DNA from 2 places in the Bacillus sp. NEB1478 genome. Region 1 is predicted to be linked to the other one. Evidence: predicted binding sites of a transcription regulator. Region 1 holds the regulator's gene; the other holds the start of a gene.
The links. Region 1 encodes Rex, which represses fermentation and respiration genes when NADH is low (regulators of the CRP and FNR family bind a similar motif). Its sites were predicted from a motif close to TTGTGAAATATTTCACAA; they were not measured.
Positions count from the first base shown of each region.

Region 2: the regulator Rex is predicted to act here: its motif matches at 2,217-2,234, upstream of qoxA (cytochrome aa3 quinol oxidase subunit II).

Region 1 covers NZ_CP134049.1:3,676,704-3,680,740, reverse strand. The annotation lists gene RGB74_RS18615 (ABC-F family ATP-binding cassette domain-containing protein) at 1-1,152, opposite strand, end outside; gene moaC (cyclic pyranopterin monophosphate synthase MoaC) at 1,343-1,846, shown strand; gene RGB74_RS18605 (redox-sensing transcriptional repressor Rex) at 1,892-2,527, shown strand; gene tatA (twin-arginine translocase TatA/TatE family subunit) at 2,555-2,734, shown strand; gene tatC (twin-arginine translocase subunit TatC) at 2,747-3,529, shown strand; gene RGB74_RS18590 (hypothetical protein) at 3,597-3,722, opposite strand.
Region 2 covers NZ_CP134049.1:3,472,003-3,476,039, reverse strand. The annotation lists gene RGB74_RS17665 (L-cystine transporter) at 320-1,672, shown strand; gene qoxA (cytochrome aa3 quinol oxidase subunit II) at 2,318-3,271, shown strand; gene qoxB (cytochrome aa3 quinol oxidase subunit I) at 3,305-4,037, shown strand, end outside.

The sequences.
Region 1 (4,037 bases):
TAATAGAGGAAGCTTTTTTCGGATCACCTTTAAAAGTGTAGATTTACCGATTCCGTTAGGTCCTACGATCGCAACACTGTCTTGACGGTTTACAGCGAGCTTCACATTTTTAAATAAGGGAGTACCATCTTCATAACCGGTACTTACGTTTTCAAGCTGAAGCACATCGTTACCCGTTTGTTTTTCGATGCCAAAAGAGAAGGCAGCGGATTTCTCAGCACCGGCTGGGCGATCCAGCAGCTCCATTTTATCTAGCTGTTTACGGCGGCTCTGTGCCCGTTTTGTAGTAGAAGCTCTCACGATGTTTTTTTGGATAAAGTCTTCCAATTTAGCGACTTGATCCTGCTGTTTCTCATATTCTTTCATTTCTTGAGCAAAACGTTCTGCTTTCAGTTCAAGGTAGCGAGAATAGTTACCAACATAGCGCACGGAACGTCTTCTGGAAATCTCATAAACCGTCGTTACGATTTTATCCAGAAAGTAGCGGTCATGCGAAACGATTAAGATGCCGCCTGGATAACCTTGCAGGTATTGCTCAAGCCACGTTAACGTCTTAATGTCCAAGTGATTTGTAGGCTCGTCAAGAATTAATAGATCGGGCTTAGTTAAAAGAAGCTTAGCAAGTGCCAGTCTCGTTTTTTGCCCGCCGCTTAATGTGTTGATTCTTGTATCTCTATCAAAATCAGCGAATTGAAACCCATGAAGAACGGTCCGGATTTCAGCTTCGTATTGATAGCCGCCCTCGTCTTTAAATTGCACTTGCAGCTCGTCGTAATCTTTTAAAAGACGCTCATATTCTGCGGCGTTTTCTATGACACTCGGATCTCCCATTCGGGCTTCCATATCACGGAGGCGTTTTTCTTTCTTACGGAGGTCTTCGAAAACAGACAGCATCTCATTCCAGATCGACTGGTCTGAATCGAGTCCTGCATCTTGCGCTAAATAGCCCGTCTTCACATCTTTCGGAATCATGACATGGCCGGAATCATAGGAATACTCACCGGTAATGACACGCAGAAGGGTGGATTTCCCCGCACCGTTTCTGCCGACGAGTGCAATTCGTTCTCCCGTTTGAACTTCTAATTTTATATTTGATAGAATAGCTTCAGCGCCAAATGATTTCGTGACGTCTTGAACTTGTAAAATTATCATGTGTATTCACCTCTATGAAAAAAGGGTGATTTTCTTTTCTTAAATCAATTCCCTAGTCTTATTAGTAGTTTAGCGCAGTTTGGGGAATATCGCCAACTGCGGCAATGTTCAACATTTTGCAATAATTACAAGTAAAATATTAACGACAATAAAAGCGGTTTCGTGTATATTCAACTTGAGGAGGGTTTATATGAAAGAGTTAACCCATTTTAACGAAGAAGGCCGTGCCAGAATGGTAGATATTTCGGACAAAGAAACGTCCCACAGAACAGCCGCAGCCGTAAGCGGGATAACTGTCTCAAAAGAAGTCTTCCTTAAAATAAAAGATAACGGATTTAAAAAAGGGGATGTTCTTGCAGTTGCCCAAATTGCAGGCATCATGGCTGCGAAAAAAACGTCTGACTGGATTCCAATGTGCCATCCGCTTTCATTAACGGGGGTTGATCTATCCTTTCATTGGGACGAGGAATCAGATGACAGCTATAAACTAAATATAAAAGCAGAAGTCAAAACAAAGGGAAGTACCGGAGTGGAGATGGAAGCGTTAACGGCGGCATCTGCAGCAGCATTGACGATTTACGATATGTGCAAAGCCGCAGATAAAGGGATGGTAATTGGCCCTACATATCTCCTAACAAAAACAGGAGGTAAGAATGGTGATTTTGAACGTTCTTCTAGCCCTGGCAAAATATGATACAATAGAGTTGGCAAAGCTTTCTACACATGGAGGGCTCAATATATGAATCAAGATCAATTAAAAATACCACACGCTACAGCTAAACGATTGCCATTGTATTACCGGTTTTTGAAGAACTTGTCCTCTTCAGGAAAGCAAAGGGTGTCCTCTGCTGAGTTAAGTGAAGCAGTAAAAGTAGATTCAGCTACGATCCGCAGAGACTTTTCGTACTTTGGTGCGTTAGGCAAAAAGGGTTATGGCTACAATGTAAATTACTTGCTATCTTTTTTCAGCAAAACACTCAATCAGGATGAAACAACAACTGTCGGCTTGATTGGAGTAGGTAACTTAGGAACCGCGTTTTTACATTATAATTTTACAAAGAACAACAACACAAAAATAGAAGTTGCATTTGACATAGATCAATCCAAAATCGGCACTGAAATTGCGGGTGTCCCTGTATATCATATTGATGATATTGAAGATGAGCTTCAGAAGCGGGGCATCACCGTTGCGATCCTTACTGTACCAGTAGGATCTGCACAAACAATCGCTGATCAGCTCGAACGAGCAGGTGTAAAAGGCATCTTGAACTTTACCCCGGCACGCTTAACAGTAGCTTCGGATATACGTGTCCATCATATCGATTTAGCCGTTGAACTGCAGTCACTTGTTTATTTTATGAAGAATTACTCGTAATCAATTAAAAATAAAGGAGGTAGTCTTATGTTAGGACCAGGTAGCATCGCGTTAATCGTTGCTGGAGCCATCGTTGTATTCGGCCCTAAGAAATTACCTGAGTTAGGTAAAGCAACAGGTAAGGCGCTTCGTGAATTCAAAAACGCAACACAAGGCATCATGGATGATGACGATGATAAAAAGAAGCGCGACCAAGAAGATAAGTAAGGATGTTTTTGTATGACTGCTGAAAAAAATATGACGATATATGATCATCTCGGAGAGCTAAGAACCCGTATTATTTGGTCGTTCTTAGCTTTCATCATATTCCTTGTCGCTGGATTTTTCTTTGCGAAGCCGGTGATCGTATATCTGCAAAGTGATCCAATAGCAAAAGATATTCAGATGAACGCATTTCATTTAACCGATCCGTTGAATGTATATGTGTCTTTTGCCTTCTTTATCGGACTCGTGTTAGCAGCTCCGGTCGTATTGTACCAGCTTTGGGCCTTTATTAGTCCAGGTTTGTATGAAAACGAGAGAAGAGTCACACTCATGTATATTCCGATTTCGTTTTTTCTCTTTTTAGGAGGATTAGCATTTTCCTACTTCATTCTCTTTCCGTTAGTTGTAAGTTTCATGGGGAATGTCGCCACTTCACTAAGTGTTGAAGGAGAATATGGCATTCAGGAATACTTCTCGTTTTTGTTTAACATTACGATTCCGTTTGGTTTCCTGTTTCAATTTCCGGTTCTTATTATGTTTTTAACACGCCTTGGTATTGTAACTCCTGACTTTTTAAAGAAAATCAGGAAAATCGCGTATTTTGCAATTTTAATCGTTGCGGGTATGATCGCACCGCCAGAATTGATGTCACACTTAATGGTTACTCTACCATTGCTCATTTTGTATGAGATTAGTATATTGATCTCGAAAACCGCCTATAAAAAGAGAGTAAAAGCAGAAATGGAAGCCCTCGTTAAAGAACGAGAAGCGGAAATCGAATCTGCATACAACGAATAAAGATCCAGCTGACTCAAAATGTGGTTATTTGCCGCTCTGAGTCGGCTTTTTTGTTTTGATTTTATGGTTATGAGGTGTTAAAAAGTACAAAATGGTTGTTTTCGTATTCATAGTCGTTTTGAAAGAGTTGATTTCCGTTCCAGGTTGCTCGCTTTCCGCGGGGCAGACGGTGAGCCACATTCGTACGTTTCACTTTTAAGTGTCTCACCTGTCTAGCTGAAACGGTTAGCCCCTCGAGGTCAAAAGTTTAATGGTCCCGAAGACAAAAAGCGTCATCTTAGCCCATTTCCCTTTTGCTTGTCGGGGCTGACCAAACCGCTTCCGCTTTTCGGACTGCCAGCCTGTCCCGCAGGACAAGGAAAGCAACGGCCGCGATACATCGCACGAAGAAAATGTGAAGTTCATTTTCGAGGAGTCTCGCACCTTGCACTCCAATCAACTGTCTAAGTAGACAATAAAAAAGAATTAAAAAGCAACAATACTTTAGAAAACCACACACAAAAAAGAG
Region 2 (4,037 bases), 200 kb from region 1:
ATCCAAATTTTAACACCTGATAATATAAGTTAGCTACAAAAATAAAGGGACAACATGAATATTTTTATAAACAAAAGAATATACCTGTAACACAAGTAAATAAGCTCACAAAACTCTCAGCACAATTACAGTAAAGGCATGCTCTTTCAATTCAGAAGGCTTGCCTTTTGTTGTGCAAAAAGGAGGTGGTTGAAAAATATAAAGAAAAACGTATTCACAAGATCATTCCTATAAAGCGAAGGGCATTTGAAGTACTAACACGAAATAAGGGAGGGACTCGCAAGTGGATGCTACTTTGGTTTTATTGAATATTGCAATTATGCTTATCCTTTTAAGTGTATTGTTTTATATGCAAAAAAAGCATGTTTCTTTTTCAAAACGTGTGTTCACAGGTCTTGGATTAGGTATATTGTTTGGTCTCGTGCTTCAATATGGTTATGGTGCAGATTCTGAAGTAACTTCGACATCAACGGATTGGTTTAATCTTGTTGGAGCTGGATACGTAACCTTTCTAAAAATGATCGTTATGCCGCTTGTCTTTATTTCGATACTTTCAGCGTTCACTCGTTTAAATATGAAAGGAAATGTCGGAAAGTTAAGCGTGCTGATCATCGCATTACTTGTAGGTACTACTGCAGTAGCAGCCGTTGTGGGAATTGCAACGGCATCTGGATTCGGACTTGAAGCGGTACAAATCGACCAAGGTGATGCTGAAACAGCACGGGGTGAGCAGTTAGAAGGTACGTTTTCTCAGGTGAAAGACGTTACTTTGCCACAGCAAGTGCTGTCACTGCTGCCAGCAAATCCATTTTTAGACTTTACAGGTGCCAGAGCTACTTCAACAATCGCGGTCGTCATTTTTGCAGCTTTTATAGGTGTTGCTTATCTTGGTGTGAAGAGTAAGCAGGAAGAGCATGCTGAGACTTTTGCAAAAATTGTGGATGCTTTCTATTCCGTCATTATGCGTGTTGTGACGTTAGTTCTTCGCTTAACGCCATACGGAATTCTTGCCTTAATGACAAAAACGGTAGCTCTGAGTGATATGGATGCTATAGTAAAACTCGGTAAGTTCGTTGTTGCTTCGTATGTTGCCTTACTGATTATGTTTGCCATCCACTTGCTGCTGTTGATGTTGGCAGGTTTGAGTCCAGTAACATATATGAAAAAAGCTTTTCCGGTACTTTCGTTCTCTTTCACTTCACGAACGAGTGCAGGGGCGCTTCCTTTAAATATTCAAACGCAAAAAAGCATGGGTGTACCTGATGGAATTGCGAATTTTGCTGGATCATTCGGTTTATCAATCGGACAAAATGGATGCGCGGGAATATATCCTGCCATGCTCGCGGTAATGATCGCGCCGACAGTTGGCATTGATCCATTAACGCCATCCTTCTTATTAACACTGGTTCTGATTGTAGCTCTTAGCTCTTTTGGTGTAGCGGGGGTAGGAGGCGGAGCAACATTTGCTGCGATACTTGTATTGTCAGCGATGGATCTTCCAATAGCATTAGCAGGTTTGTTGATCTCGGTTGAACCGTTGATCGACATGGGACGTACGGCGCTGAATGTCAGCGGTGCAATGACAACAGGAATATTGACTAGTAAAATTAATAAACAGCTAGATTCGGAAGCGTACAATGATAGTGGAAACCAAGTGGATGTAAGTGCTTAATGAAATCCAAATAGATAAGAACGGTCTCACCGATTGTCGGTGAGACCGTTCTTTGTGTGGTGTGTTAGTTGAGGGTTGGGGACTGACCCCATACAATTTATTTCCCTTGCTGATATTGGGGATTTACCCAAAGGAGAATTCTAATTTATTCGCACTAAAAAATTCTTTTTCATATTTCAACGGGTTTTTTAAAGAATATTTCCGCAACCTAGCATTCCTAAAAATGAAGGAAGACTCAAAATTGCTCTAGAAGAGCATCATTTTGAGTCTTTTTTGTCATTTTTGTTTCGATTAATAGATCTTTCATGTGTGAAGCAATAAAAATTAGGGTAAAAATTATAAAACTGAGTCATTCTAAGAAGAGTCTGTTTTCCAACAGATGAAGGGTTTTCCAAATTAGTGAACATTGTTTGACGAAAGTGTGATAAAGTTGTGAGCTTTATTTGAAATACTTGTGACACTTCTGTTTTTTGAGGTTACTTTTTTGGACGTTTTGATACTATAGTGGCAGGGTTATTAGTTTTTGTTTGGTCTGCGAAAGACATTGTGATATACTTCACAATGTTAGAAATCTGCTCCATAATAGAAGCTAGATATCATTTAGTTAAAAAAGATGTTTTAAATAGAGAAAGGAAGGTGGACCTGGTGATGCAACGGTTAAAGCCGTTTTTGACATTCGGGTTGATGCTTGCTGTAGTTATGCTTAGCGGCTGCAGCGATATGGTAGTTCTAGATCCTAAAGGACCTGTGGGTCAACAACAGAAAGAACTGATCATGTATTCGATTGGATTCATGGCATTCATTCTAGTTGTTGTATATGCATTGTTTACTTTTATTGTTTATAAATACCGCGACCACAAAAATCATAAAGGCTATGATCCAGATAATGAAGGAAGTCATTTGCTTGAAACGATCTGGTGGATCATTCCGATTATTATTATAATTGCACTCGCAATTCCAACGATAAAATTAAATTATTCTTTAGAAGAGGCTCCGATTGCTGCTAAAGAAAAGGCTGACTCGAAAAAGGAACCTTTAGTGATTCACGCGACAGCTGTAGATTGGAAATGGATTTTTACCTATCCGGAGCAAGGGATTGAAACAGTTAACTACATTCACATCCCAGAAGATCGTCCTATTTTATTTAAATTAACTTCGGCTGACTCTATGGCATCGTTTTGGGTCCCTCAATTAGGGGGTCAAAAGTATGCGATGGCAGGTATGGAAACGAAGTTATATCTACTAGCGGATGAACAGGGAACGTATGAAGGAAGAAACTCTAACTTTACGGGGGAAGGGTTCACAAACCAAACATTTGATGTGAAATCCGTATCAGAAAGCGCTTTCGATAAATGGGCAACAGAAACAAAAAATAAAGCTCCGAAGTTAACGAAAGATCAGTATGATAAATTGTTGCTTCCGGGCCATACAAAACAAATGACGTTTTCTTCAACTCATTTAGGTTGGGTTAACCATGCCGAAATACAAGATTATGCTTTAAAAACACGTGAACGATTAGGCTATGAGCCAAAAGTTCCTCACTCTAGAGAAGCTAAAGAACAAAAAAAGAAGCTTGAAGAGTCAGAGTCTCATGAATAATCTCATGCCCAGTAGCAGAGGAGGCAATTAATAATGAAATGGGATGAATTTTTTGTAACAGGAGATCCGCTGATTTACGGTGCCGACGTTTCAATCGCATTAACAGCAGCGGGAATCTTGTTCTATTTAACATATTTTAAAAAATGGGGTTGGCTGTGGACAGAATGGCTAACAACCGTTGACCATAAAAAACTAGGGATTATGTATATCGTTTCAGCTGTACTAATGCTGTTCCGCGGTGGGGTTGACGCCTTATTAATGCGTACACAGCTGGCTGTACCGGATTCGAAATTCCTTGATTCACAGCATTACAATGAAATTTTCACAACACACGGAACGATCATGATTCTCTTTATGGCGATGCCGTTCGTAATAGGTTTGATCAACGTGGTTGTACCATTGCAGATTGGTGCTCGAGACGTTGCATTTCCTTACTTAAACGCAGTAAGTTTTTGGACATTTTTTATCGGTGCAATGCTGTTTAACATCTCGTTTGTTATAGGTGGATCACCTTCAGCAGGATGGACAAGTTACATGCCTCTTGCAAGTAACGCATTAAGTCCAGGACCTGGCCAGAACTATTACTTGCTAGGGCTTCAGATTTCAGGTATTGGTACGCTGCTAACCGGGATTAACTTCCTTGTTACGATTCTTAAAATGCGTGCACCTGGTATGACGTTGTTCCGCATGCCGATGTTTACTTGGTCAGCGCTTATGACGACGATTATTATCATTTTCGCTTTCCCTATTCTTACTGTAGCATTAG